4 regions of the Janthinobacterium sp. GW460-12-1-14-LB5 genome follow, and region 1 is predicted to be linked to each of the others. Evidence: predicted binding sites of a transcription regulator. Region 1 holds the regulator's gene; each other region holds the start of a gene.
The links. Region 1 encodes sigma-54, which starts transcription at its own class of promoters, with help from an activator protein. Its sites were predicted from a motif close to TGGCANGNAANCTGCTTT; they were not measured.

Region 2: a site for sigma-54 is predicted at 2,420-2,437, ahead of AC07X6_RS17605 (circularly permuted type 2 ATP-grasp protein). Genes of this name have one in related genera too.
Region 3: a site for sigma-54 is predicted at 3,338-3,355, ahead of AC07X6_RS27985 (beta-propeller fold lactonase family protein). Genes of this name have one in related genera too.
Region 4: a site for sigma-54 is predicted at 2,281-2,298, ahead of pepA (flocculation-associated PEP-CTERM protein PepA). Genes of this name have one in related genera too.

The regions. Positions count from the first base shown of each region.
Region 1 is NZ_JBWKYD010000004.1:119,993-127,315, forward strand. Features, by position in the region: gene hprK (HPr(Ser) kinase/phosphatase) at 1-247, shown strand, start outside; gene rapZ (RNase adapter RapZ) at 519-1,382, shown strand; gene AC07X6_RS05180 (3-hydroxyisobutyryl-CoA hydrolase) at 1,383-2,468, opposite strand; gene hpf (ribosome hibernation-promoting factor, HPF/YfiA family) at 2,596-2,958, opposite strand; gene AC07X6_RS05190 (RNA polymerase factor sigma-54) at 3,028-4,506, opposite strand; gene lptB (LPS export ABC transporter ATP-binding protein) at 4,511-5,266, opposite strand; gene lptA (lipopolysaccharide transport periplasmic protein LptA) at 5,266-5,847, opposite strand; gene lptC (LPS export ABC transporter periplasmic protein LptC) at 5,873-6,484, opposite strand; gene AC07X6_RS05210 (KdsC family phosphatase) at 6,530-7,063, opposite strand; gene AC07X6_RS05215 (KpsF/GutQ family sugar-phosphate isomerase) at 7,063-7,323, opposite strand, start outside.
Region 2 is NZ_JBWKYD010000016.1:69,614-76,936, reverse strand. Features, by position in the region: gene AC07X6_RS17610 (alpha-E domain-containing protein) at 1-921, opposite strand, end outside; gene AC07X6_RS17605 (circularly permuted type 2 ATP-grasp protein) at 915-2,384, opposite strand; gene AC07X6_RS17600 (sensor histidine kinase) at 2,513-3,670, opposite strand; gene AC07X6_RS17595 (hypothetical protein) at 3,739-3,978, opposite strand; gene AC07X6_RS17590 (hypothetical protein) at 4,065-5,510, opposite strand; gene AC07X6_RS17585 (hypothetical protein) at 5,737-6,612, opposite strand; gene AC07X6_RS17580 (TonB-dependent receptor) at 6,712-7,323, opposite strand, start outside.
Region 3 is NZ_JBWKYD010000045.1:8,729-16,051, forward strand. Features, by position in the region: gene AC07X6_RS27975 (DUF779 domain-containing protein) at 16-405, opposite strand; gene adh (aldehyde dehydrogenase) at 461-1,981, opposite strand; gene AC07X6_RS27985 (beta-propeller fold lactonase family protein) at 2,317-3,273, opposite strand; gene AC07X6_RS27990 (TonB-dependent receptor family protein) at 3,477-5,630, shown strand; gene AC07X6_RS27995 (substrate-binding periplasmic protein) at 5,790-6,623, opposite strand; gene pedF (cytochrome c-550 PedF) at 6,649-7,134, opposite strand; gene rtcA (RNA 3'-terminal phosphate cyclase) at 7,267-7,323, opposite strand, start outside.
Region 4 is NZ_JBWKYD010000003.1:100,691-108,013, forward strand. Features, by position in the region: gene AC07X6_RS03610 (DEAD/DEAH box helicase) at 1-453, shown strand, start outside; gene AC07X6_RS03615 (acyl-CoA thioesterase) at 543-1,001, opposite strand; gene AC07X6_RS03620 (hypothetical protein) at 1,085-1,453, opposite strand; gene AC07X6_RS03625 (hypothetical protein) at 1,583-1,720, opposite strand; gene AC07X6_RS03630 (hypothetical protein) at 1,951-2,124, opposite strand; gene pepA (flocculation-associated PEP-CTERM protein PepA) at 2,374-3,204, shown strand; gene AC07X6_RS03640 (nitroreductase family protein) at 3,284-4,393, opposite strand; gene AC07X6_RS03645 (ThiF family adenylyltransferase) at 4,394-5,263, opposite strand; gene AC07X6_RS03650 (methyl-accepting chemotaxis protein) at 5,376-6,953, opposite strand; gene AC07X6_RS03655 (hypothetical protein) at 7,097-7,294, opposite strand.

The DNA.
Region 1 (7,323 bases):
GAAACTGATCGTGCACCTGGTGCGCCGCAACGCGCTGGAAGAGGAAGTCGAGCGCCTGCCCTTCCTGTTCCCCACGGAAGACGTGCTGGGCTTGCCCGTGCGCAAGGTCGTCATCCCCGTCGCCGCCGGCCGCAACATCGCCGTGCTGCTGGAAGCGGCCGTGCGCAACACGATTCTGCAGCTGCGCGGCATCGATACCCTGCAGGAGTTCATGGAGCGGCAACGTTTGGCAATGAGCGGCGATTAGCGTTGCAAGGAGTTCACCCATGCATGGGTGAACCGTTACGCAGGCGGAGAGCAAGGCTCTCCGAAACCCATGCTCCACCAACGCCTCGCCATGAGTGGCGATTAACAACGCAGGTCGGATTAGCGGGGCCGCCGAGGTGGGGCAAGGCCCCGCGTAATCCGACAACATTGTTGGCGCGTGCAGCAAAGAAATACTACAGTCCAAATTGCAATAATTTGTAAAGATCATTGCATCGGGAGCGCAGCGCCGGTCTTTATTGTATGATCGGGCTATGCATATCGTCCTTATCACCGGAATATCCGGCTCCGGTAAATCCGTCGCGCTCAATGTGCTGGAAGATACCGGCTACTATTGTGTCGACAACCTGCCGCCAGCCTTGCTGCCGAGCCTGGTGCAAACCCTGCTGGACGAAGGCACGCCGCAGCTGGCCGTGGCCGTCGATGCGCGCAGCGCCGAGTCGCTCGTCAGCTTGCCGCACAATGTGGCGCTGCTGCGCGACCAGGGGCACGACGTCAAGGTCATGTTCCTGACAGCCACCACGCATTCGCTGGTGGCGCGCTTCTCGGAAACGCGGCGCAGCCACCCTCTGTCGCACGAATTGCGCCCGAACCAGAATCCGGCCAGCCGCCGCACCCTGATCGAATGCATCTCCGAAGAGCGCGAACGCCTGTCGGCCATCGAGCAATTGGGCCATGTGATCGATACCTCGGAACTGAGCGCGAACAAACTGCGCGCCTGGATCAAGGATATCGTCGCCTCCGAACGCGCGCCGCTGACCCTGTTCTTCGAATCGTTCGCCTTCAAGCTGGGCGTGCCGCTCGATGCCGATTTCGTCTTCGACGTGCGGGCCCTGCCGAATCCGTATTACGACCTGGCGCTGCGCCCGCTCGACGGACGCGACGCTCCCGTGATCGCCTTCCTCGACGCCCAGCCGAGCGCGCTGGAACTGCTGGCCGACATCCGCGCCTTCATCGAGAAATGGTTGCCGTCATTCAAGTCCGACAACCGCAGCTACCTGACGGTGGCCCTGGGCTGCACGGGCGGCCAGCACCGCTCCGTGTACATGGCGGAGCGGCTGGCGCAGTATTTCGGCCCCAACGAGCGGGTCGTGCTGCGCCACCGCGAGCGTTCTTAATCAGTCGAGGTGGCGCAGCGGATGCGCTTGCGCCGGCCAGACGGGGGCAAAGAAACGCGCCACCATGCTGGCATCGACCTCGTCCAGGGTTGAGGGGTTCCAGCGCGGCGCATTGTCCTTGTCGACCACCAGCGCGCGCACGCCCTCGAGCACTTCGCCATGCGCGAAATTGTGGCGCACCAGCGTGCGCTCCATGCGCAGGCAGTCGGCCACGCCCAGGTGGGCGCCCCGCTGCAGCAATTCCAGGGTCACCGACATCATCAAGGGCGAGCGCAGGCGCATGGCCGCCAGGGCCTTCGCGGCGAACGCGCTGTCGTCCTGCGCCAGCGAGGCCATGATGGCGGCCACCGAACCCGCGCCGAAGTGGCGGTCCAGCGCCGCGCGCGCCGTGGCCAGGGAAGCCGCGCCCGCCTCGGCCTGGAACGGCGCCGCCAGCGCCTTGATGGCCACCGGCAAGGCCTCGCCCGGCGTCGAGTCGAACAGGGCCAGCAGCGCCCCCATCTGCGCCTCGGGCAGATACACATCGGCCAGGCCCGTGTACAGGGCATCGGCCGCACCGATGGTCAGGCCCGTCAAGCCCAGGTACAGGCCCAGCCGGCCCGCCAGGCGGGAAAGAAAGTAACTGCCGCCCACGTCGGGGAACAGGCCAATATTGACTTCCGGCATGGCCATGCGCGTGCGGCCCGTGACGATGCGCAACTGGTTGCCGGGCCCGGCTTGCGCCACGCCCATGCCGCCGCCCATCACCACGCCGTCCATCACGGCGATATACGGTTTCGGATAAAAGTGAATGACATGATTTAACGCGTATTCTTCCGTAAAGAAATCTTCCAGCAGGGCGCTGCCGCCTTGCGGCGTGGCCAGGCCCGCATCGTAAAAGAAACGGATATCGCCGCCGGCGCACAGGGCCTTTTCGCTGCTGGAGCGGATCACCACGGCGTCCACCTGCGGATCGTCGCGCCAGGCCAGCAAGGCAGCGCTCAGGGTGCGCACCATCTCCAGCGACAGGGAGTTCAAGGCTTTCGGGCGGTCGAGCACGATGTGGCCCGTGCGGTTGCGGATGGAGGTCTGGACGAAGTCGCTCATGGCAGGCAGGAAAGAAGTGAGGATGGCGCATTCTAGCGCTTTCACCACGGATATTGCGTCCCGCAGGACGCAAAAAAGGGCGCAATGTGCGCCCTTAGTTGATCACAACTGGGGGAAGCCGGTGGCCTTAGACGGCGACGACGGCGTCTTCCTCTGAGTTGTCTGGCAGATGCTTGATCGCCTCTTTACCGTGCCCTTGCACTTTGGTTTTGTACTTCATCACTTGCCTATCGAGCTTGTCGATCAGGGTATCGATCGCGGCATACAGGTCGTGCGCCAGGCTTTCCACATAGACGGTCTTGCCACTCAGACGCAGGTTGACTTCGGCCTTTTGACGTTTTTCTTTCTCTTTGAGGTTATCCACGGTCAGAATCACGGCGATATCGATAACTTGATCGAAATGACGTTTCACGCGCTCCAGCTTCGTTTGTACGTATTCACGGATGGCTGGTGTCACTTCGAGATGATGTCCGCTGATGGTGAGATTCATACACACTCCTAAAGATGATCGGGTTCGTGCGGTCCATCGTATCCGGCCCGCAGAGGAACCGAAAAAAACTTACAAACACTTACGCAGGCTCACTGGCGGAATTTTCAATGCTTCCCGGTATTTGGCAACAGTACGTCGCGCAATCACCATGCCTTGTTCCCCCAGCATGTCCGCAATCTTACTGTCGGATAAAGGATTTTTAGGGTCTTCTGCTCCTGTCAGTTGCACGATCAATGCCCGTATCGCCGTCGATGACGCTTCGCCCCCCGCTTCGGTGGCGACATGGCTACCAAAGAAATATTTCAACTCGAACATGCCGTGCGGGGTCAGCATGTACTTTTGAGTTGTTACCCGCGAGATAGTACTCTCGTGTAAACCCAGTGTATCAGCTATTTCACGGAGCACAAGGGGGCGCATGGCAACGGCCCCATGCGAGAAAAAGTTCTTTTGTCTTTCTACTATCGCCTGTGCCACGCGCAGGATGGTATCGAAGCGCTGACGCATATTCTTGATCAGCCACTTGGCCTCCTGCAACTGCGCACCCATGGCGCCCTCGCCCTTGCCCTGCTTGAGCAAGTTGGCGTACATGGCGTTGACACGCAGGCGCGGCATGACGTCGTTGTTCAGGGTGACTTGCCAGCCATTGCGCGCGCGCTTGACGACGACGTCGGGCACCACGTAATCGGACACGTCCGAGGCGAACACGGCGCCCGGGTGCGGATTACACTGGCGAATCACCGTCTGCGCCTCGCGCAAGTCTTCATCGTCGCAATCGAGGGCTTTTTTCAGCTTGTTGAAATCGCGCTGGGCAAACCAGGCCAGGTGCTTTTCCACGATGACGAGGGCCATGCGCCGCGTCACCATGGCGACGTGCGGCAAGCGCCTGATTTGCAGCGCCAGGCATTCGGACGCATTGCGCGCGCCCACGCCCGGTGGATCGAAACTTTGCAGCAGCGACAAGGCCGTGCGCATCTCGTCGGCGTCGATTTCCAGCTCTTCCGGCAGGCGTGCCAGGATGTCGTCGAGCGATTCCTCCAGGTAGCCATTGTCGTCGAGCGCGTCGATGATCAGCTCGACCAGCGCGCGGTCGCGCAACTCGAGCACCGTCACGCGCATCTGCTCCATCAGGTGCTCGCGCAGGGTGCAGTGATGGGCCTCCAGTTGCGGACGCGAATCTTCATCGTCGGGCGCCTTGCCCCGGCTCGCCTCGCTCCAGTCGCTGTCGCCGCCCTCCGCGGCGGCCGGGCCCTCGCCCGCCTCGCCGTCAAACCCGTCCGCTTCGGCCGGTGCGGCGGGCGCCTCCTGGCCTGGCGGCTGGGGCGGCGCTTCGGCCGGCGCGGCCGTGGAACTCAGGGCGCCGTCGGACAGCAGGCGCAGCGAACGGTCGAGCGGATCGTCGAGGCGTTCGAGCAAGGGATTGTCCGTCAGCAGCTGCTCGAGTTCCTGGTGCAATTCCAGGGTGGATAATTGCAGCAGGCGTATCGATTGCTGCAACTGCGGCGTCAGTGCCAGGTGCTGCGACGTGCGCAGCTGCAATGATTGTTTCATTGGCTCACATGCGGAAGTGTTCGCCCAGATAGACCCGGCGTACCGACTCGTTCGCGATGATGTCGTCGGGGCGTCCCGACGCCAGCACCGAGCCCTGGTTGATGATGTAGGCACGGTCGCAAATACCCAGCGTCTCGCGCACATTATGATCGGTAATCAGCACGCCGATATTGCGCTCCTTCAAGAAACGCACGATGCGCTGGATTTCGATCACGGCGATCGGATCCACGCCGGCAAACGGCTCGTCGAGCAGCACGAAACGCGGGTCGGTGGCCAGCGCGCGGGCGATTTCCACGCGGCGGCGCTCGCCGCCGGACAGGGACAGGGCCTGGTTCTCGCGCAGCTTTTCAATCTGCAAGTCGGCCAGCAGTTTATCCAGGCGCTCCTCGATCTCGGCCTTCTTCAGGGGACGGCCTTCGACGGTCTGGATTTCCAGCACGGCGCGGATATTGTCTTCCACCGTCAGCTTGCGGAACACGGACGCTTCCTGCGGCAGGTACGACAGGCCCATCTGCGCGCGGCGGTGGATCGGCAGGCTGGAAATGTCCACGCCGCTGATATCGATGCTGCCGCCGTCCGACGGCACCAGGCCGACGATCATGTAGAACGAAGTCGTCTTGCCGGCGCCGTTCGGCCCCAGCAGACCCACCACTTCGCCGCATTCGACTTGCAGCGAGACATCATGCACGACTTGGCGCTTGCCATAGGTTTTTTGCAGCCCGCGAACGATCAGGGTGCTGCCACAACGGGTATTGTCCATTATTTCTTTCCTGGCGCGGGCGTAGCCGGCGCTTTCTCCGCCGCCGGCGCCTTGTTCTTCGGCTGGATCACCATGCGCACGCTGCCGCCATCGGGGGTGCTGGTGCCGCTGTCGGAATTTTCCATCGCAAACACTTCCTTGCGGCTGTCATACGAGATGAAGGCGCCATTGGCCACGTCGGTCACTTTCGTGCCTTCCAGGCGCGTCAGCTTGGCCCTGGAAAACAGTTTCACCACTTCCGTCTTGTTGTTGTATTCCACGCGCTCCGCTTCGCCTTCGACCCACAGGTCGCCCGCGCCATCGCGCTTCTGGCGGAAGGTGGCCAGCTTGCCGGGATCGGCCCAGAAGGTGATGAACTGGTAGCCTTGCGGATCTTCCGTGATCAGGGCCCGGCCCGCCTTCATGGTCAGGGTCCCCTTCACCAGCACGACGTCGCCCGTCAGGGTACGCACCTGCTTGACGTCATCGACGTGGCCGCTACGTGCCGTGATGACGGCTTCCTTCTCGGAATCGGCCTTCTCGGCATGCGCCCCCCCTATCATGGCCAGGGAAAATACGCTCAACAGCAAGATCTTCTTCATAGTATGGTTTCCTTGTTTCATTCTGTCATTTTGCCGCCGCGGCCGGGCGCGGTTTCGGCGGGAGGACCATGCGCAGCGCATTCTGCACTTCCACCACGCCGGTGGCATTATTGGCCTTCATGCCGATGCCATTGATGCGCGAGGCGCCCGTCAGGATATCGACCGGCACGTCCGTTTCCATTCTTTCCTCATCCGGGAACACCGTCAGCGCCTCCGTCCTGACCGTCAGGTTCTGCGCCTTCGGACTGGCCGCGCGGTCGATCACGACATTGCGGTGCAGTTGCAGCCGGGTATTGTCCTGGTCGATATGCGCCAGTTCCGCATTCATGTTCAGCGGCGGCATGCCTGGCGTGAGCTTGCGCACGAAGGGCTGGTCGATATCGGACGAATCGTCGAGCGGATAATGCGTGAGCTTGGTGCCCGAGACGATATAACTGGGCTTACCCGTCAAGTCCATGCGCACCAGACTAAAATTGGTAATGAAATAGTCGGGTTCATCCAGATGCTTGCTGGCCGTGATGTCCTGGCCATTCTTGTTCATCACTTCGAGCAGCCAGAAGCTGCCCAGCGCGACGACGACCGCGCCCAGCACGGTAAAAATCATGCGCCAGCGATGGGCGCCTCCTGGCTTACGCATAGGGCTTCACTCTTTCAAAGGTCACTGGCGGCGAGGCACGGCACCTCACTCCAGGAACGGCGCCATCACGCGCGCATAGTTGTCCTGGGCGCGCAGCAGGAATTCGCAGATCTCGCGCACCGCGCCGCGGCCGCCGCCGGCCTGCGTCACATGGTGCGCCAGGCCCTGCGCTTCCGGACGCCCGCCCGGCACGCTGACGGCAAAGCCCACGCGGCGCAGGATGGGCGCGTCGATGACGTCGTCGCCGATATAGCCGCATTGCTCTTCCGTCAAGCCCGTCAGCGCCAGCAATTCGCGAAACGGCGTCAGCTTGTCGTGGCCGCCCTGGTGCACGTGGGTAATACCCAGGTCTTGCGCCCGGCGTGCCGTGATGGCCGAGCGGCGCGCGCTGATGATGGCCGTCTGCACGCCCGATTCCTGCAGCAGCTTGATGCCCAGGCCATCATACACATTAAACGTTTTCATCATTTCGCCATCGGGGCCGAAATGCAGGCTGCCGTCGGTGAGCACGCCATCGACGTCAAAGATCATCAGTTTGACCTTGGCCGCGCGCGCCAGGTTGTCCGCCACGCTGTCCATCAGATCACCTTCGCTTGCGTCAGATCATGGATATGCAGGGCGCCCACCAGCTTGCCGTCGGCATCGACGACCAGCATCTGGTTGATGCGGAACTGCTCCATCACGGCCACGGCATCGACGGCCAGGCGCTCGGGCGCGATGCTGCGCGGCTGCGCATGCATGACGTCGCGGATCGCCACCTGCGTGAAATCCTGCACGCGTTCGAACATGCGGCGCAAGTCGCCATCCGTAAACACGCCCACGGGACGGTTGTCCGCATC
Region 2 (7,323 bases), on a different contig from region 1:
GTCGCGGCTGACCCGGTTGCCCAGGTCATAAATGTTTTCCAGAAACTCCGTCAAGGTATGGTGCAATCCCGCCTTCATGATGTCGTCGATATGGCCGAATTTCAGCTCGGCATGCAATTTGCCGGCGAACCGCTCCGTATCGGCCGACACATCGTTGCGGATATGCTTCAGATTTTCCACCACGTCATCCATGCAGGCCAGGAGCGACCTGGGCATGTCGCCGCGCAGCATCAGCAGTTCCGCCACCCGTGCCGGCGTGATCACGTCGCGGTAGACCTTGCGGTAGATCTCGAAGCCGGAGACGGAGCGCAGCAGGGCCGCCCAGTAGTAAAAATCGCGCTGGGCGACGTCTTTCGAGGTGTCGCGCGCGCCGTGGAACTTCACGTCGAGGATGCGCGCCGTATTGTCGGCCCGCTCCAGGAAGGTGCCCAGGCGGATGAAGTGGATCGCCTCGTCCTTGAGCATGGTGCCTAAAGTGACGCCGCGCGACAGGTGCGAGCGGTACTTGACCCATTCGAAGAAGGCGCTGGGGTCCGTTTCCAGCAGATTGCTTTTCAAGCGCTTCTGCATGTCGAGCCAGGTGGCGTTCTGGATTTCCCACACTTCCGTCGTCAAGGTCCCCCGCACGGCGCGAGCGTTTTCGCGCGCGCCCGTCAGGCAGGCGAGGATCGACGACGGGTTGTTCGGGTCGCGTACCATGAAATCGAGCACGTCGCGCGTGTGGAAGCGGCCATATTTGTGGTCGTACGCGCTTTGCAGCTCGGAAATGCCCAGGGTGGCGCGCCAGCCTTGCTCCGCGTCCTGCTCGGACTGGGGCAGCATGGACGTCTGCATGTTGACGTCGAGCATGCGCGCCGTATTTTCCGCCCGCTCCGTGTAGCGGGCCATCCAGAACAAATGATCGGCAGTGCGGCTCAGCATGTTTTTTCTCCTGCAAAAGCTGCTTTTTCTTCTGATAATGTGGCTTCCAGTACCCAGGTATCCTTGGTGCCGCCCCCTTGCGAGGAATTGACCACCAGCGAGCCTTCACCGAGCGCCACGCGGGTCAGGCCACCGGGCACCATGGAAATCGTCTTGCCTGACAGCACGAACGGACGCAGGTCGATGTGGCGGGGCGCGATGCCGGCCTCGACATACGTGGGGCAGGCGGACAGGGCCAGGGTCGGCTGGGCGATATAGCCGCCCGGATTGGCCAGCAGGCGCTGGCGGAAGTCCTCGATCTGCGCGGCGCTCGACGCCGGCCCCACCAGCATGCCGTAGCCGCCCGCGCCATGCACTTCCTTGACAACGAGCTTCGCCAGGTTCGCCAGCACATAGGATAAATCGGCGCTCTTGCGGCACTGGTAGGTGGGCACGTTGTTCAAAATCGGCTCCTGCGACAGGTAAAACTTGATCATGTCGGGCACGAACGGATAGATCGACTTGTCGTCAGCCACGCCCGTGCCGATGGCGTTCGCCAGGGTGACTCTTCCCGAGCGATACACGGACAGCAGGCCCGGCACGCCCAGCGACGAATCGGAGCGGAAAGCCAGCGGGTCGAGGAAATCGTCGTCGACCCTGCGGTAGATGACGTCCACGCGCTTGGGTCCGCGCGTGGTGCGCATGTAAACAGAGTTGTCGTTGACAAACAAATCCTTGCCCTCGACCAGTTCCACCCCCATTTGCTGGGCCAGGAAGGCGTGCTCGAAGTAGGCGGAGTTGTACATGCCCGGCGTCATGACGACGACCGTGGGGTCATCGATGCCCATCGGTGCGACGGAGCGCAGGTTGTCGAGCAGCATGTCCGGGTAATGGTCGACTGGGGCGATGCGGTTGCGGGCGAACAGTTCCGGGAACAGCCGCATCATCATCTTGCGGTCTTCCAGCATGTAGGACACGCCCGAGGGCACCCTTAAATTGTCTTCCAGTACATAGAATTCGCCCTGGCCCGCGCGCACGATGTCGACGCCGGCGATGTGGGCGTAAATGTCGGAAGCGACGGCGATGCCCTGCATTTCCGGGCGGTACTGGGCATTCTTGTAGATTTGCTCGGCGGGAATGATGCCCGCCTTGATGATGTTTTGCTCATGATAAATATCATGGATGAACATGTTCAAGGCTTGCACGCGCTGCACCAGGCCCGTCTGCATCTGCGCCCATTCGGCGGCGGGGATGATGCGGGGAATGGTGTCGAACGGAATCAGGCGTTCCGTGCCGGCATCGTCGCCGTAGACGGCGAACGTGATGCCGACGCGGCGGAACGTCAGGTCGGCTTCGGCCCGCTTGCGGGCGATGGTTTCCGGGGATTGCTGCGCCAGCCAGTTGTCGAATTCACGATAGTGTTCGCGTACCTTGCTGTCCGTCCCCACGTCATCTGCAGTCATTTCATTGAAAAAATTTGCCATGTTGTGATGTCCCTTGAGCCGTGTCTGTGTATAGCTCAGCAGGAAACGTGCCAACAGTGCGGACGGGAACAGGTGTAAAGATGACCACTTTTGTGGCGTCGCGCCAGCCTTTGCACCGTTTTGGTGCGTCAGCTGTCACTGTTGGGGACGCCAGCGGGCGGGACGAAGGGACGGCAATCGACGGGCACGTCGAAGATGAAGCTGGTGCCCGTTTCCGGCGCGCTGTCGACGGCGATGCTGCCGCCGTGGCTTTCGGCCACGTTCTGCACGAAGGGCAGGCCGATGCCCCAGCCGGGCGCGGGACTGTCGTTCTCGCGGCGCAGGTAGTCGAAGATGCGCTCCGCCTGGGCCGGCGCGATGGCGTGGCCGCCGTTGTGGACGGTGATGATCAGGCGTTCGTGGCACGCTTCCACATGCACCTTGACGGGCGCGTCGTCGCCGTACTTGATGGCATTGCCGAGCAGGTTTTCCAGTGCGCGCCGCAGCGAGTTCTCGCACCACCAGCCGGTGACGGATTGCCCGCTGACCTGGCATTTGCCGGGCCGCTGCAGGTTGACCTGGCCGGCCACGGCGTGTACCAGGGGCAGCACGTCGAACTGGCTCAGGGCCAGCGGCAGCCGCTGGCCCTGGTGGTAGCTGAGGGTGTCGAGCAATTCCTCGATCATGCTGTCGAGCCGTTTGCTGTGCTCGGCAATCTTGCGTGCCAGCAATACCACGCGTTCCGGCTCCGCTGGCCGCAGCAGCAGCTGGGCGCTGGTGCTGATCACGGCCAGCGGGTTGCGCATGTCGTGCGACAGGCCGGCCGCGATGCGGCGCCGGAAGCCTTCGTGCATGCTGGTAAATTCGCGTATCGATTCGCGGATGCCCGAGTCGATCGACTCGTTGAGCACCTGCCAATCCTTGCGGCGCAAGGTGATATGGGCATCGTGGGCGGCGGCGGCGAAGCAGTCGCGGAAGATCTGGTATTCCTGGATCACCTGTTCCGGCCCGTAATTGGTCATGCGCGCCCGTTCGTTGCCATGCACGGCGGGCACGTTGCTGTTGCTGGCTGCATTGTCGCGCGGATGGCCCGGCGTGAGGGCTTCGGCCAGGTTGTCGAAGAAGGCGGGCAGGGTATTGATGAGTATGGGCGTGAGCAAGCGGTCGGCGCCGCGCACCTTGGCGCGCACGCGCTGTTCCCAGGCGTTGAGGACGGCGTCGCGCATGGCAAAGATGCGCTGCGCGCGCTGCAGTGGCTGGCGCGCGCGAGCCTGGCGACCCGCATGATGATCCGTGGCAATATTCACCTGGACTCCCGGACAGGAATGACTATGCTCATCATAGTATGCGCCTGATTCGCCGCCAGGAAAACGCCTTATTGACCAGTATCGGCCTGCCGCAAGGCCGCATACAGGCGGGAAAGCGAGGCTGACCACTCGGCCAGGGAAAAGTTCTGTGGGTCGTCATGACCATTCGCAAAGCCCGTAATATGCTCATGCATACCTGCACTAACCTGGGGTAATAACAGCCGCAGAACGATAGAGTAGTTTTCAAATTCTGCATACGCATTAAAGATATCAAATGCATATTCTATTTCCTTGATATCCGCCCTCATGTGTTTCAGTTTTCGTGCCTGGCATTGGAAAACAGGAATATCAAATTATTCAGTTTCATATTCTTATTATCTGGCTGCAATCATAGTCATTCATTCAACGCGATTTTCTTGGGAGGAATTCTATTTTTTGCAATCCCGGATGAAATTAAAATACCAAATTCATTATGTAATGCCCAACGTACAATCGAAGCCTGTCCAGTTCTGACTTGCAAGCCAGAAAATAATCCATCTTTGGCAATGACGTCAATGGCGGAATCAATGACTTGCGTTGATAGTGTGTACAGGCATCCAGTCCGCATGGCGTCCAGGATTAGCTCCCCTTGGGTCGCGGCATTCATTGTGCTAATGCCATTTTCGTATGGCACATTCAGGTCAATCATTGCCTTTTTTGTCAAATCCACAGTTGCCTGAAGTTTTTTGGTGGAATCTGTGACAGAAGCAATATAAGCATTCAGCGCCGCTAGTTCCTTCGCATCGGGCTTCATATTGTTGGGGGACGCATCTTTTTTCTTCGGTAATTTCGATATCTCGTTTTTTGCTTCTTTAATCTTTTCATTTGATTTATCTATTAAATCGACTGAATCATTTATTGAGTCACTCAGTTTGCTGAATTTTTTTGTCAAAGTGCCATAAACGTTATGATTGTCGCCATTTTCCTCGTTGTCATTTTCCGAATCTGGGAAATTTATGTTGCTTATGGCATGCTCAGGATTGATTATGCGTGCACTTCCTTCGAGTGAGGAATATAAACTCCATCTGAATGCACTATCTGCTATAGTTTTTCCAGAAATAGATGTCATGGTATATTGAGGCTTCAATGCTGCCGCCAAAGAAATTGCCGTTTCAATAATTGCTGATGCAGAATTTAATCCTGTTATAGTAATGGTTCCCAATTCAGGCTTTGATACCGTGAGAGCGGAATTTAGTTCTGCATTTGCCGCATTAATTTTTTTCTCAAAAAAATTTACGTTAATCAATGTTGATCTGTAAATATCTATAAGTTGTCGGGGCTTGCTTTCTTCCTGGACAATGATAGGGAGTGATGTGCTTTTGGTTATTTCTCGCTGGCAACCCAATGCAGGGTTTGAAATGGCAGCCTTGATTTTTTTGGAAACGATATCGGAAATCAGTAACACACTGTCGTAAGTCATTTCAATCGCCGCCGCATCTACTGCTGGAGCTTTTGGGGCATTTACTCTGTATTTTGATGGATCTAGTGGAGTTGGAAGCAAGCTCTTTTCCTTCTCGATTCTCGCCTTGTCTGCCTCTATTCGAGCCTTATCTACATCGGCTGTGGCTTTTGCGAGTTCTATCTGTGTTTTTGAGAGTAAATTCAAAGAATTTCCCTCAATTAATTTTGTTGCATTATTCGCTTCAGCAATAGCTTTGTTCGCATCTGATATTCGTTTTATCTGTTCAAGATAATCCGCTTGATTTTTTGCAATATCAATTTCCTCCTTGGTTGCCGCATTGCAAGTAAAGTATAGAAAAATTCCAAACAGCACACTGAAAAATCGAAGAGTATTTTTCATATTTGCACCATGTATCCAGGGAATAAAAAAATGAAAGATAAATATTTGGCATCCCACGAAAACTACCTGTGGTGAGCCGGCTTGCCGTAAAGCCTGTTTTCTATTTCACATATGGGGCGTGAAAAAAATTTCTGTGAATGTCATAAATTTTTCAGGGCAGGTGTGATAGTGCAAAAGTTTTTTTTACGTCTGTATATTATCCTCCAGCCTAACAAATGTAATGCCCTTAATTTTTCAGTTGACTGTTTTTAATGACGAGTGTCAAACATGCGATTTGATGCGACCACTGAGCTATTGAAAAGTTCTGTGGGTCGTCATGACCGTTCGCAAAGCCCGTATCGAGCACGGCGTGGAAAGCGGGGATCAGCCACGTGCCCTTGCGCACGCTGGCGGCGATGTAGAGCAGGGCCAGCCGCTCGTATTGGGCGGGCGTAAAGCCGGGATCGGGCGCCAGGCCGTCGTTGCCCTTGCCGCCGCCGGGCACGGAATGGCGCGGCTGCACCAGTTCCACGTGCAGGAACAGGCCCGTCAGCGACGGCTTGTCCTTTTCCAGCTTGCTGGCATAGCCGGCCGTGCCGAAGTCGCGCACGGCCAGGGAACCGCCGAGGCGGTTCACGTAGACATGGCCTTTCGGGCCGCCGCCCAAGGCCGGATTGCGCAGCGTAAAGTTGTTGAAATCCCAGCTGGCGTCGTTGATGTGCTCGGGAATGGTTTCCAACAAGAAATTCGGGTAGCTGGTGTCGTGGATGACGAAATAGCGGGCCATCGGTGCCGCCAGCCGGCCCACGGCGCGCGACAGCGGTGCATCGACGGCGCCGCCCGCGTCCGCTTCGCTGATCGATTGCTGCGCCAGCCAGGCGCGCAGCCGGGACGGGGCGACGTCCGTGCGCTGGCCGATGTGCTCGGCAAGAAAGTCCGGCAGCGGCGCGCTGTCGCCCAGCCGCGCATACAGTTTGACGGGACGCAACAAGCACGTGGCTTGCGCCCGCGCATCGCCCTTGAAGCCGCTTTTCCAGGCGGCGTAGGGACAGGCGGCTTGCTTTTGGGCAGCGGCTGGCAGGGACAGGCAAAGCAAAAGCAGCAGGGCAGGGAGTCGTTTCATGCCGCATTGTCGCCGAAGCGTGGCTTGCGGCACAGGCGCGCACACATAAAAAAAAGCTGCCCGAAGGCAGCTTTTCGTCGCGCGACAGGCGCGCGGTCTTTAAAACGCCACGCTGGCCGACACCACCACGGTGCGCGGCGCGGCCAGCACCAGCGAGCCGATATTGAAGGACGACACGGACGACGACCAGTAATTGCGGTCCGTCACGTTGTCCACGCGGGCGCGCAAGGTCACGTCACGGCCCGCCACTTGCGTCAGGTAGCGCGCGCCGATGTCGAGGCGGGTCCACGATGGCAGTTGCCTGCTGTTGGCCAGGTCCGCGTATTGCGTCGAGGTGTAGATGGTGCGGGCGTTCAGGGTCAGGCCCGGCGCGCCGGGCACGTCCCATTCGCCGCCAACGCTCATCTGCGTTTCCGGTGCGCCGATGGGTTTCTTGCCATTGTTGGTGGCCACGCCGGTATTGCTGAGCTTTGCATCGAGCCAGGTCAAGCCGCCCAGCAGGCGCACGCCCTGCATCGGCGTGCCGAAAATCGACAATTCCAGGCCACGGTTGCGCTGTTCGCCATCAAGTTCGGCCCGCTTGCCGACCACGGCCAGCAAAGGCTTGCTTGTCGTGAACAGGGCGGCGCTCATGCCCAGCTTGCCGCCGTCATACTTGACGCCGATTTCCTTCTGCTTCGATTTGTACGGCGCAAACACCTCGCCCATGTT
Region 3 (7,323 bases), on a different contig from region 1:
TAGTATGTGTATGTATCAGGTGTTGCCGTGGTCGTGCGGCTGCGCATGCAACAAGGCGCACTCTTCATCGGTGAACAGGCGTGAGCGCGTCAAGAAGCGCTTGCCCGTGCCGTTGTCGAGTGAAAACATGCCACCATTGCCATCGACCACATCGATAATCAACTGGGTATGCTCCCAGTACTCGAATTGCTCGAGTCCCATGTAAAACGGTGTGCCATTCAAATTGCCGAGATAGATGTCGGTATCGCTGACATCGAACTCGCCCAGCGCGTAGCACATGGGCGCGCTGCCGTCGCAGCAGCCGCCAGACTGGAAAAACATCAGCGGGCCGTGACGCTGGCGCAACTTGTCCATCATTTCCAGCGCCGCTTCGGTGGCGACCACCCGGGCAATTGCTGCACTCATGGCATCCCTTTCTGCGCGCCGCGCCTGGACTACGGGCGCGGCGCCTGTTGCCGGTTTAGAAGAAGCCCAGCGCTTTCGGGCTATAGCTCACCAGCAAGTTCTTCGTTTGCTGGTAGTGGTCGAGCATCATCTTGTGGTTTTCGCGGCCGATACCCGATTGCTTGTAGCCGCCGAACGCGGCGTGGGCCGGGTACAGGTGGTAGCAATTGGTCCACACGCGGCCCGCCTGGATGGCGCGGCCCATGCGGAAGGCGCGCGAACCGTCGCGCGTCCACAAGCCGGCGCCCAGGCCGTACAAGGTGTCGTTGGCAATCGCCAGCGCGTCGGCCTCGTCCTTGAAGGTCGTCACGGACACGACAGGCCCGAAAATCTCTTCCTGGAAGATGCGCATCTTGTTGTTGCCCTTGAACACGGTCGGACGCACGTAGTAGCCGCCTTCCAGGTCGCCCGCCTGCGTGTTGCGCTCGCCGCCGGCCAGCACTTCGGCGCCTTCCTGGCGGCCGATGTCGAGATAGGACAGGATTTTTTCCAGCTGCTCCTGCGATGCCTGCGCGCCGATCATGGTGGACGAATCGAGCGGGTTGCCCTGCTTGATGGCGGCCACGCGCTTCAGGGCCCGTTCGATGAATTTCTCGTAGATCGATTCCTGGATCAGCACGCGCGATGGGCAGGTGCACACCTCGCCTTGATTCAGCGCAAACATCGCAAAACCTTCCAGGCACTTGTCGAAATACTCGTCGTCCGCATCCATCACGTCTTCAAAGAAGATGTTCGGCGACTTGCCGCCCAGCTCCAGGGTGACGGGAATCAGGTTTTGCGCGGCGTAACCCATGATCAGGCGGCCCGTGCCCGTTTCGCCCGTGAAGGCGATCTTGGCGATGCGCTTGCTCGACGCCAACGGCTTGCCCGCTTCCAGGCCGAAACCGTTGATGATGTTCAGCACGCCCGGCGGCAACAGGTCGCCAATCAGCTCGATCAACACCATGATGGAGGCGGGGGTCTGCTCGGCCGGTTTCAGGACGACGCAATTGCCGGCGGCCAGGGCTGGCGCCAGTTTCCACACGGCCATCAGGATCGGGAAATTCCAGGGAATGATCTGGCCCACGACGCCCAGCGGCTCATGGTAGTGGTAGGCATAGGTTTCCGCATCGATTTGCGCGACGGAACCTTCCTGCGCGCGGATGCAGCCGGCAAAGTAGCGGAAATGGTCGATGGCCAGCGGAATGTCGGCATTCATCGTTTCGCGGATGGGCTTGCCGTTGTCGATGGTTTCCGCCGTGGCGATCAGGCTCAGGTTCTGTTCGATGCGGTCGGCGATGCGGTTCAGGATATTGGCGCGCTCGGCAGGCGAAGTCTTGCCCCAGGCCTCCTTGGCGGCATGCGCGGCATCCAGCGCCAGCTCGACGTCTTCCGTCGTGGAACGGGCGATTTCGCAAAACGGCAAGCCGGTGATCGGCGTGATGTTGGGAAAGTATTCACCTTTTACTGGTGCAACGAATTTGCCGCCGATGTAATTGTCATAGCGTTGTTTGAAGGGATTGGCTACGCCCAGTTTGCTGATGTCTGCGAGATTCATGTCGTCCTCTATCGGGTTAATTAGAATGAAATTACTTAATTAAAATCAAACGTCCTGGTACAGATGGGGTGAGTACACGCAGTCTTCCGCAAATGCCGTGCCAGCTCGCCATCCCCCTACAAACTTAGCCTGTTTTACCCCTGTTGCAAGGGCGCGGCGTCAACGCCGGTGCGCTTTTCGGCGCATGCCCGGGCTTGCGCTGCGGGGACGGGCCTGTTTGCGTTTTGAACAAGGTGAAGGCATCCTGTTCCAATCCGGGCCAGCCCTGCTGCTGCGGCCCGTCGCCGCTGCACAATGGAACAGGTGTACCAGACTGGAACACCTGCCCTGTACCACTACCGAATCACCACACCCCATGGCAATTCGCCCACGGCAATATCGGCCACCTTGCGCGCGCTGGCCGTGTCGATGACGGAAACGCTGTTCGAGCGGCCATTGGCCACGTACAGCTTGGCGCCGTCGGGCGTGATGGCCATGTTCCACGGACGCTTGCCGACGGGAATGGTGGCCGTGACCTGATTGCTGGCCGTGTCGATCACCATCACCGTGCCGTCGATGCCGTTCGAGACATACACCTGCCTGCCGCTGGGTTGAACGGCGATACCGTTGGCATTCTTGCCCGCTGGAATGGTGGCAATCGCCTTGCGCGCGGCCATATCGATCACGTAGACGGCATTGACCAGTTCGCACGCCACATAGGCGCGGCCCGAGTCCGGACTGAAACCGATGCCGCGCGGACGCAGTCCCACGGCGATGGAAGCCACCTGACGGCGTTGCGCCACATCAATGACATCGACTTGCTCGGCCTCTTCCGCGCTGACCAGCAGCCAGCGCCCATCGGGGCTGAACACGGCGTGTTCCGGATTGCGTCCCTGCACCTTGATGTCGGCGAGCAAGACGCCCGTCTGGCCATCAAGCAAGGCCACGCTATTGTTTTCCTCGACGGCCACGGCAACGTAACTGCCGTCATGCGAAGCACTGACGCCTTCGGGCGACTTGCCCAGCGTCACCGTGCGCACGGGCGCGCCGCCAGCGTTGTCGATCAGCAGCAAGGCGCTGCTGGCGGCATCCGTGACAAACAATTGCCGCCCGGTGGGGTCGGCGGCGATGCCGCGCGGCCGCTTGCCTGCCGCGATCTGGCGCACCACCTGGTCAGTCGCCGTGTCGATCACGCTCACGGTGCCCGATTTTTCATTGGGAACATAGGCAAAGGGAGCGGCCTGAAGGGCCGTGCTGAAGAGCGCAGGCAGCAGCCAGCACACCTGGCGCAAGCGCGGGAAGAAGTTGGGCATAATCACCTTTTCAATGGCAAAACACAGGAAAAGCGCGCGGTAGCGGCGCCTCTGATAATTGCTGCATGCAAACGCCGTGCCACTGACACGCGTATAATTTCCGCCCACCAATGGAGACATGGCAGGCATATTGCTTGATACAACTATGCAGACCTGCGCCGCGCACGCGACCAGCAGGCTTTTATTCACATTGGAGAATCCGCATGCAGCATCGTTTCCGCCTGAACACCATCGCCAGCCTGTTTGTCGCCGGCAGCGCCACCCTGGCCCCCCACGTCTTTGCCGCCGAGCCCGCTGACTTGGCCGCCGGACAACTCATGGATACGGTGGTCGTCAGCGGCAGCCGCATCGCCCACCCCAGCCAGGAAGTGCCGGCCTCGATCGACGTGGTCGACAGCGCGCGCATCCAGGATGGTCAAATCCGCGTCAACGCGTCGGAAGCGCTGGCCGCCGTGCCGGGCCTGGTCGTGCAGAACCGCCAGAACTACGCGCAGGACTTGCAAATCTCGTCGCGCGGCTTCGGCGCACGCTCGGCCTTCGGCGTGCGCGGCGTCAAGCTGATCAGCGATGGCATTCCCGCCAGCATGCCCGACGGGCAAGGCCAGGCCGCCACCTTCAACCTCGATACGGCCGAGCGCATCGAAGTGCTGCGCGGACCGTTCTCGGCCATCTATGGCAACCACTCGGGCGGCGTGATCCAGCTGTTCTCCAGGGATGGGCAAAATCCCCCATCCGTCGAACTCAATGTAACGGGCGGCAGTTTCGGCGCCAGCAAGGTGGACTTGTCGGCACAAGGGCAAGCAGGCGGCATCGGCTACGTGCTCGACGGTTCGCGCTTCCGCACGGACGGCTTCCGCGACCACAGCGCCGCCACGCGCGAACAGGCGTTCGGCAAGATCACCGTCAAGCCGAATGCGGACAGCAAGCTGACCATCGTCGCCAACAGCCTGCACCAGGGTAATACGCAAGATCCGCTGGGTGCCACCTGGGCCACGTTTGCCGCCGACCCGCGCGCCGGTGAAGTCGACGCGACGGATACGCAAAACCCGAAACGCACGCTGGCCGAACGCTACAACACGCGCAAGAGCATCGACCATCAGCAAATCGGCGCCACCTACGAGCAATCGTTTGGCGATGACCGCCTGCATGTGATGGTGTATGGCGGCAACCGCGACGTGATCCAGTACCAGGCCTTCTCCAAGTTCCTGCAAAATCAAACTGTTAATGGAGTACTTAAGCATTCGGGCGGCGTGGTCGACTTCCAGCGCCAGTTCTACGGCATCGACACCAACTGGCTGCACGTGAACCAGCTGGCCGGAGGCAAGCTGAGCACCACCATTGGCATCGATTACGGCCGCTCCAGCGACGACCGCACCGGCTATGAAAATTACATTGGCAATACCTTTGGCGTAAAAGGCAAGCTGCGCCGCGACGAGCAGGATGTCGTCTCCAGCCTCGATCCGTATATCCAGACGGAATGGCAGAGCGGGCCATGGATGCTCAGCGCAGGTTTGCGCTACAGCAAGATGAAAGTGTCGGTCAACGACCATTTCCTCGGCAATGGCGACGATAGCGGTAGCCTGGAATACAGCCACACGACACCCGTGCTGGGCCTGCTGTACAAACTGACGCCGAACGTCAACGTCTACGCTAGCGCCGCGCGCGGTTTTGAGGCGCCCACCCTGAACGAACTGTTTTACTCGGGCACGGGCGGTGGTTTCAATTACCAGCTGAAACCGGCCACCAGCACCAACCTGGAAGCGGGCATCAAGGCCAGGATCGCCAACAACACGCATGTGAACGCAGCCTTGTTCCAGATCAAGACGAACGACGAACTGATCGTGGACAGTTCCAGCGGCGGACGCACCAGCTACCGCAATGGAGGCAAAACCTTGCGCCAGGGCATGGAGGTATCGCTGGATTCAAACCTGCCATATGGCTTCACGACAAAAGTGGCGCTGACCAGCCTGCACGCCGTGTATGACCAGGCGTTTGGCGGCGTGCGCGAAGGCAGCCGCTTGCCCGGCGTGCCCAGCGCCAACCTGTTCGCGGAACTGGCCTGGAAAGACACGCTGGACCGTTTCGGCGCGGCACTGGAAAGCGTGGCCAGCAACCAGGTCTACGCGGAGGATAGCAACATCGAAAAGCCGGCGCCCGGCTACACGGTGTTCAATGCACGCTTCAACGCCAAACAAAACGTAGGGAATTGGCGCTTCAAGGAATTTGCCCGCCTGAACAATCTTTTCGACAAGACCTACGTGGGCTCCGTCATCGTCGGCGACAGCAACAAGCGCTACTATGAAGCGGCGCCGGGCCGTAACTGGTTGTTAGGCGTCAGCGCCCAATACGCGTTTTAAGAACACCTGAGAAAAAGTCCATGGCCGCGTTGCATTGCCTTGTCGTACTATTCGTACTGCCTGCGGCAATGCGCCTTGCCCTGAACATTTTTCAGGCGTTCTCATGAAAAAGCCCGCGCCTCTTCCGATGCGCGGGCTTTTAAACTCAAGCAAGCTACTTCAGGGGCGAGCTTCCTTCACCCCATATTTCTCAAAGATGGTTTTCAATTCGCCGCTGGCCGCCATCTCGTTCATGGCAGCCTGCAGTAACTTGGCTACATCGAGCTGTTGCTTGCTGACGGCCAGGCCCACGGCCCAGCCGGCACGCGGCAAGCGGGCGAACGCCACTTCGCTCAAGGGGAAAGCGGGATCGCTTTTGAGCACCGACTCGATTTCCGAACGGTTCGCCAGCACGGCGTCAAGCTTGCCTGCTTGCAATTGCTGCAAGGCTTCGGCGGCCGTGTCGAAGATCCGCACGTCGTCGCGGTACTTGCCATTGTCCTCGCCCAGCATCAGCATGGCGGCGATCGAGACCTTTTCCACGCCGATGCGCTTGCCAGCCAGCGAGGCGACGCCATCGAATTGCGGCACGGCATGCGCACTGCGCGCCAGGCGCACGGTTTCCACGTAATACGGCGCAAAGATCTCGACCTTGTCGTTGTCCGCCATCAATTTCTTGTCGACCGGCACGTGCAGCATCACGTCGGCGGGGCCATAACCGAGGTAATGCCCCTTCCACACCATATTGCGCAAATCGTCGTTGAGGTTTTCGCCGGCGGGAAATGGCAGCAAGCTCAGTTTCAAGCCCAGCTTTTTCGCCAGCGCTTCGGCAATGTCGATATCGATGCCCGTACCCTTGTCGGAAAACGGCGCGAACTCGTTGTACACCGCCACTTTCAGGCTGCCCGACTGCTGCACTTTCTGCCAGTCGGCGCGCGCCGGCGCGGCTGCGCACAGCGCCAGGCAAGCGAGCGAGAGCATCGCGCGCGTGCCCCGGAATTGAAATGAACGCATGGGACTCCTTCGTGATCAATTCGGCTTAATTGGATTCGCGGCGGGTTTCCAGGTAGGTCTTGATGGCCCACATGGCTTCCTGGTTGAACACGCCTTCGAACGGCGGCATGTACACGGCGCCATTACGCACTTTACCGTGGCGGATAGTCGACAGGAAATAATTGTCCGTTTCCTTGTAGCAAGCCTGTTTCTTTGTCTCATTCTTGATACCGAAACAATCGCGGTCCAGCTGGCGCAAGTCCGGCGCGATGCCGCCGGAGATGGCTTCAATGCCGTGGCAGCGGGCGCAATTCTGGTTGTAGGCGGATGTCCCCACCGTCAGGGCCAGTTTGTTGCCCCGATACGGGTTTTGCTCGAGCCACTTGTCGCCCACCTTGGGTAAACCCGTGGTGTCGACACCTTGCGGCGTGACATTGCCATGCGCATAAGCTTGCGGCAAGGTCAGCAGGGAAGTGAGGGCAACGGCGCCGGCGGCGGCTACGCCGAGCAGGGTGCGGATGGAATAGGTCATGCTGGTCTCCTTGGTTTTTTTAGTGAATATCCAAAGAAGAGCAAATGCCATGCCATGCTTGCGTACCCCACATCTGGCTGCCCATGTATCAATTTGGAACAGCTGCAACAGGTATTTGTGTCACCGCGTACGTCAGACGGCGGCCACCGTGCAGATGCTGGCCCGCTCCTGCTGCTCGAAAGTAATACG
Region 4 (7,323 bases), on a different contig from region 1:
AAGGTGCTGGTCGCCACCGACGTTGCCGCCCGCGGTATCGACGTGCCAACGATCACCCACGTGTTCAACTACGATCTGCCGAAGTTCCCGGAAGACTACGTCCACCGCATCGGCCGTACCGGCCGCGCTGGCCGCAATGGCCTGGCCATCTCGCTGGTGAACCACGCTGAAGGCATGAACGTCAAGCGCATCGAACGCTTCACCAAGCAATTGATCCCGGTCAATGTCATCGAAGGTTTCGAGCCAAAGAAAACGGCATCGGCACCACGTTCGAGCGCCCGTCCAGGCGGCTGGAAACCAGGCGACAACCGTGGCGGCGCGAAGCCAGGCCAACGCACGTTCAGCAAGCCGGGCGCACCGCGTAAAGACGGCGCTCCTAGCACCGGCGGCGGCTACAAGGGTTCCAACCCGCGCAGCACCGACGGCGCACGCCGCAGCTACGGCGACCGTTAATCACGGCGCCATGCCGCCAACGGGCGGCAAGCAATAAAAAAAACGGCCACCAGATCGCTCTGGCGGCCGTTTTTTTATGTCGATTGCCTTTACTTCTTCGACACCTTCTGGCGCGACAGCTTGCGCAGCTTGGCCTGCTCGAAGCGCACCTGCTGCTCCGGCGTTTCCAGCGCCAGCGGCGGCACGGCCACGGGCTTGCGGTTGGCGTCCACGGCCACCATGGTGAAATAGCAGCTGTTGGCGTGGCGCACCAGGCGCTGCTGGATGTTTTCCGTCACCACGCGGATGCCCACTTCCATCGACGTCGTGCCCGTGTAGTTGATCGAGGCCAGGAACGTCACCAGTTCGCCCACGTGGATAGGCTGCAGGAACATCACCTGGTCCACCGACAGGGTCACCACATAGCTGCCCGAATAGCGGCTGGCGCAGGCGTAGGCGACGCTGTCGAGGTATTTCAGGATGGTGCCGCCGTGCACGTTGCCGGAAAAGTTGGCCATATCGGGCGTCATCAGGACCGTCATCGTCAGTTCGTGGGCCGACCAGTTCATCGCGCTGTCCAAAGTGTTCTCCAAGGGGAAATAATAGGGGGATGTGAAAACCGGCCCCAGGGGCCGGTTGCCGGGACAGGCTGTTACAGTCCCAGGGTATCGATATCGGCCAGCGAGTCGCGGCCCTTGTCGGAAATGTCGTGACCCTCGCCTTCGGCGCGCGCCACGATGTGGGCTTTCTTGCCCAGGAAATAGGCCACGTCCGTATCCAGCTTGGTCAGCGGATCGGCGGCCACGGCGCGCAGCCCCATGATGCAGCGGCGCAGGAACAGCAGTTGTTGTGCCTTATCCGTGATGGACAGACGGCCGTCGCGTGCATAGCTGAGCAGCTTCAGGCCGGACAGGCGCTTGGCATTGCGGGCAACGCAAGCACTGGGGCGCTCGGTCTTGATGCCGCGTGCAACTTGCTCCAGCGCGTCATATTCATCGGTTGTTAATTTCTCGTTCTTCATTACTTTTCCATAAAAGGCCAGGTGTTCGGCCCCCATGGTACGCGCCCCGCTGCGCATCGGCAACAGGCAACGTGATTCAGTCGCCGCCCGCCCCACGGACGGCGTGCTGAAAAGGCGCGTGGAGTACGCTTATTTGTAGGTGCGCAGCAGCAACCACGCCAGGCCGCAACCGGCCACGGCACCCGCCAGGGCCAGCGCCGCGAGGTTCTTGCTGGTGATCACAGGGCGACGGCCCAGGTAAATTTTGTTATGCAAGGAATTGCCCATGATGGTCTCCTGTACAAGAATTTTTATGATGTCTCATTATAAGAACAGAATCGTGACGGCCGCATGACACACAGCAGTTAGCGCTTGATTTGTATCCACTCGGCAACGTTTATTGGCATTTTTGTTGTTTAAATGGCGTGGCTACCCGGCCGGCCGCGCAATCCATTTCCGGCTAGAAATAAACAGCGCGCGGCAGCGGGTCGGCCGCTCAGGTGGGCGACGACTTGCTCTCAGCCCATCTTGACGGGCGGCGGCGGCGGCGTCGGCTCCTCGACCGGCACGGGATCCGTGTGCGGCGGCTTTTCCGGCGGCGGCGTCAGCGGATCGCCTTCGGGCGGCGGCGGGATATCCGGTTCAGGCGTGCTGTGCGCACGCAGCGGGGCATGGCGGGATCGTGGTTGCATGGTGACCTCCTTTGCCCCCACTGTAGCCCATGGCGGGAAAGACTGGCGCCCGCAAGCCGCGCCATAGGCGGACTAAAACGTCGACTTTTTTTACACAAGCGTGAAAAATGGCCAAGCTTTTTTTATAAGCCATTGAATTTAAATGAAAATATTACATGGTACAAATTCTGCTTCAAGGGCGTATGAGGTTATCTGAGGCAGCCGCCACAGTGACCTGGTCCGATCAACCCTTACGCTGAAGGAAATGTCATGAAACCGCTGTCCTCACTCCTGCGTCTCGCTGTCTCCGTGGTCGCCATCGGCGCCGCGCTGATCAGCGCTCCCGCACTCGCGGGTCCGTTGTTTACCGTCAATGAAGGTTCCGTCCCCGGCTCCGCCGCCAATCAGGTGGTGGCCGACCGCATCAGCTTTGAATATCACGCGCGCGTCGAACAAACCATCGTTGGCGGTTTAGGTGGCGGCAACGATCCCTTCACTGAAACAGGCTTTTTGACCAAGGCCGCTTTCGGCAGCCCCAATGGCGGCAGCGTGCCATCGCAACTGAACGCCCTCAATGGCTATGGCATGTATGGCCTGTTTACCATCACCGGCCAGTCCGATACGCTGGCTGGCGGGATCCATGCCAACTTTCAAACCCTGACCATGACCTTGTACATCGACCCCAACCAGGACACGGCACTGTCGATCAGTAACGTGGCAGGTTCGCCGGTGAACGTGGGCGGCGTCTCCGGCGATGATTTTGCCATCGTCACCTACACGCTCGACGTGGGCGAAGCGCACATTTTCGCCGGCCTGGCCCAGGGCGACTTCAAGGCCTTGCTGAACGCCTCGCTGACGCCGCAAGGACAATTGTTTTTCATTAACCCCGACCCGTTTTTCCCGCTGGAGTCCCTCAGCGGCAATACGAACAGCTTCATAGGCGGCAGCCTGACCGACAGTTTCGTCGCAATGGCCGATGGTGGCGGCCTGGAATTATTTCTGGCAGTTCCTGAGCCAGGCACTATCGCCCTGCTCGGTATCGGCCTGTTTGGCCTGGGCATGACCGCACGCCGCCAGCAAGGCGGGCAGCGCCAGGCTTGACGTGCGCAGCATCGAGCCTGAAAGCCGCTGATGGCCTCAGCGGCTTTTTTCGCTGCGGCAGCCGGCAAACGCCTGCCGTTCACGCAGGCGTCTTGCCGTCGGCCGGCACCACCAGCAACTCTTGCAGCGGCCGGCGCAAGGAGCGCGCCTGGGCCGCCGGGCCGGCGCCGATGCGGCCCAGGAACACGGCCCGCTCAAACGCCGCCGCCCCCAGCACGTCCTGGCATTGCCCCGCCAGTTCCTGCGCCAGTTCCTGCATGCCGTCGGTGCGCGAAAAGGCCCGCCGTTCGCGCACATAGCGGGCAAAGATCAGCGGCGTCAGTTCCGGCTGCAATTGCAGGCCCAGCTGCGTGGCCGTCAGCCAGAAGCGCTGCATGGCGCGGCCGGCCGCCACGTAATCGTCGATATGGCGCGGCGAGGCCTCGGCCAGCAGCGCAAAATGCGCGGCGCAATACAGGCCGGGCAGCAAGTCCATCTGCAGGCGCGGCGCCACGGTGCCGGCCAGCCAGGTATTGAAGAAATCCACGCGGCGCCAGCTCTGCATGACCCAGCGCATCAGCCGCGCCGTCATCGGATCGACACCCAGCGCCTGTTCCGGGATGCGGTCGGCGCTGAAGCGCGCGCCCCATTCGATGACGTCGCGGTGCACCTTGTGCGCCTCGGGCATGGTCAGGCGCAGGCGGGCATTGTCGAACATCAGGCGCGCGCAGGCCAGGCGCGCGCGCCCGCCCTCGTACCACTGCACCTTGTAGCCGGACGGCAAACTCCCCTCCAGCGCGGCCTTTTCGCTGGCGCGCAGCTGGCGCGTGCTGAGCCGGCGCCGCTGCACGCTGCGCTGCGGCAGGAAGGCTGCCAGCGGGTCGGGCAGCAGGCCGGGGCTGTCGACAAAACGCACATCGAAGGTGGGCAGGGTATCGGGCATGGCCGTGCGCCGGCGCGCCTCCATGCGCAAGCCGTGGCTGCTGGCCGCCAGTGCCATGCTTTCGAGCAAGGCGCCCAGCGACAGCTGGCTGGGATGGCCGTCGAGGTCGTACACGCAGTGGCTGCGCGTATCGAAGCCATGCACGACGACGTGGCGCGGCTCGATGGCTTCAAAGCGCCACGGCTGCGTGTTGTCGCCGCTGGGCGCCCAGCGCGCCTGGTCGAGGATGTTTTCCAGTATGGGATCGAGCTGCGGTGCTTGCGCCATTTATGCCCCCTGCGCCGCACGCCGGCGCTTGATGATGGCCATTGCCAGCCGTTGCAGCGGGTGGCGGTTGCCGCCCGGACGCCAGGTATGCACGAGCTTGTTCCGGTAGGCGTCGAAATGCACGCCATGCGGCGCCGCCATGACCTTGCCCCGTTTCAACAGGATCTTCAGGGCTTCCGTGGCGGCCGCGCCGGCGCACAGCTGGCAGCCCATGATGGTCGACGGCCCGCGCCGCTCTTTCAGGTTGATGGCGGACGGGTCGACCAGATACGGGCCGTGCAGGCCGGCCGGCGCCAGGCCGACGAGAAAGCGCAGGGCTTTTTCTTCTTCCGGCAAGTCGCCCCAGCCAAAATACTCTTCGAACGTCATGCCGCCCGGCATGAAACTGAGCACGGCCGTGCCCATGCCCAGCGGCGCGGCCGTGATGGCGGGAATGCCCAGGCGCGCGCAGGTGGCAAAGGTGGCCTGGCGCGCAGGAAAGGCGAAGAAATCCAGGCCGTCCACGTACAGGTCGACACCGGCAAAGAACTCCGCCAGGTTGCTCTCGTGTATGCCGTCGGGAAACTGTTTGATCTCCAGTTCGGGATTGATGTCCGTCGCCATCTGCGCCAGCACGGCCACCTTCGGCTGGCCCAGGGTGGAGACCATGGCGCCGGCCTGGCGGTTGAAGTTGGCGATGTCGAAGGTGTCGAAATCGGCGATGTGAAAGGCGCCGATGCCCAGCCGCGCCAGGGTCAGCAAGTGCACGCCGCCCACGCCGCCCATGCCGGCAATGGCCACGCGCTTGCCGCGCAGGCTATCCTGCTCCGCCTGCGTGACCCAGCCCAGGTTGCGGGCGAACGCCGCGTGATAGGAGAAACCGTCTGTCATGCTCACCTCGTGTAGACGTCCCCAAGGGACCAAGGAAGGTTGGACAGACGGCCAGATGAAAAGTTCCTTCAACGATGAAGGAACCTGTGTTGCGTCTACATGGGCGCCAAGGCTAGCGCGGCAGGCGCGCCTGCGCCGCCATGCCGGCGGCACGCGGTACCGCTGCCGTGGCGCCCACCTTGAACACGCTGACGATCTGCGCCAGGCCCGCCGCCTGCTCGTTCATGGCTTGCGCCGCCGCCGAGGCCTGCTCGACCAGGGCCGAGTTTTGCTGCGTCATGTTGTCCATCTCGACGATGGCCTGGTTGATTTGTTCGATGCCGGCGCTTTGCTCGGCGCTGGCCGAGGAAATCTCGGCCACGATATCGGTGACGTGCCGCACGCTGGAGACGACTTTTTCCATCGTCTCGCCCGCCAGCGCCACGAGTTTTTCACCGGCGCCCACCTGTTCGGCGGAACTGTCGATCAATTGCTTGATCTCCTTGGCGGCCGCGGCCGAGCGCTGGGCCAGGTTGCGTACTTCGCTGGCGACGACGGCGAAGCCACGGCCCTGCTCGCCCGCGCGCGCCGCTTCCACGGCTGCATTCAAGGCCAGGATATTCGTCTGGAAGGCGATGCCGTCGATGACGGCGATGATGTCGCCGATCTTTTTCGACGAGGCATTGATGGCGCCCATGGTCTCGACCACCTGGCCCACCACGCCGCCCGCCTGCGTCGCTACTTGCGAGGCGGAAATGGCCAGCTGGTTGGCCTGGCGCGCATTGTCCGCATTCTGCCGCACGGTCGAGGTCATCTCTTCCATGGTCGAGGCTGTTTCTTCCAGGGAACCCGCCTGCTGCTCCGTGCGCGCCGACAGGTCGTGGTTGCCCGAGGCGATCTCGCCCGACGCCGTGGAAATGGATTCCGCATCGTTGCGCACCTGGCTCACCAGATGCGCCAGGTTGTCGCGCATGGCCTTGATGGCCATCAACAGACTGGACGTATCGCCGGGACGCGTATCGATCTGCGTCGTCAGGTCGCCCTGGGCGATCTGCGCCACGATGGCCGCTGCATAGTCGGGCTCGCCGCCGAGCTGGGCCAGGATGCGGCGCAGCATCAGGGCCGCCAGGCTGCCCACCACCAGCATCAGCGCGCCGCCGATGGCCAGCAGCACGCCCGCCTGGGCCCAGAACTTGTGATTGATGTCATCGATATACGTGCCCGTGCCGACCACCCAGTCCCACGGCGCAAATTTCACCACGGCATACATCTTCGCCACCGGGTCCTTCACGCCGGGACGCGTGCCGTCCGCCTGCACCATGCCGATGCGGCTGTTGGCCAGGGCCGCGCGGTAGCGGTCGCCCGACTGCTTCATGTTCTTTTGCGGCGTGCCGATGCGCGCAGGATTCGGGTGCACGTACAGCAAGTCGGTGCTGAAATCGCGCACAAAGTAATACATCTCGTCCTTGACGAAGCTGCCGATGGCCAGCTTGGCCTGCTGCTGCGCCTGCTCACGCGTGAGCTTGCCCGACTGTTCCAGCGCATACGCCTTTTCCACCGAGGCATTGGCCAGCTCGACCAGCACCGTCAATTGCTCGACCCTTTCCGCCATCATGGTCTGGCGCAGGGAATACAGGGAAAAGGATGCGATGAGGACGATGCCCAGCAAGGTGCTGAAACACAGGAGGAGAATGCGCGAACGGAGAGTCATGGGAGCCTGGGTAAAGAATAAAATGTGGAATTATAAACAATTTCCATGTGGAAATCTTTTCAGAAAAGCAAAGCGGGCGGCGCTACCAGGCTGATGCCCGGCAGGCACCGCCCGCATATGTCTTGCTGAAGTCTGACTGAAGGTCAGGCCAAGGCTTCCTTGGCCGCCTCTTCCGGCGTCAAGCCGTCATAGAACTGATCGGTAAACCACTCTACCTGCTCTTCGATATGGTCTTGCGCCTGCGCCACGGTGGCGCCGCCGGCCACGAGGAAGCCTTCGACCTCGATACACCAGTTGATCAACTCCAGGGTTTCCGGATCGAGTTCTTCTTTCTTAGCCATCGTATTTCCTTGCTTGTTAAATTGCGATC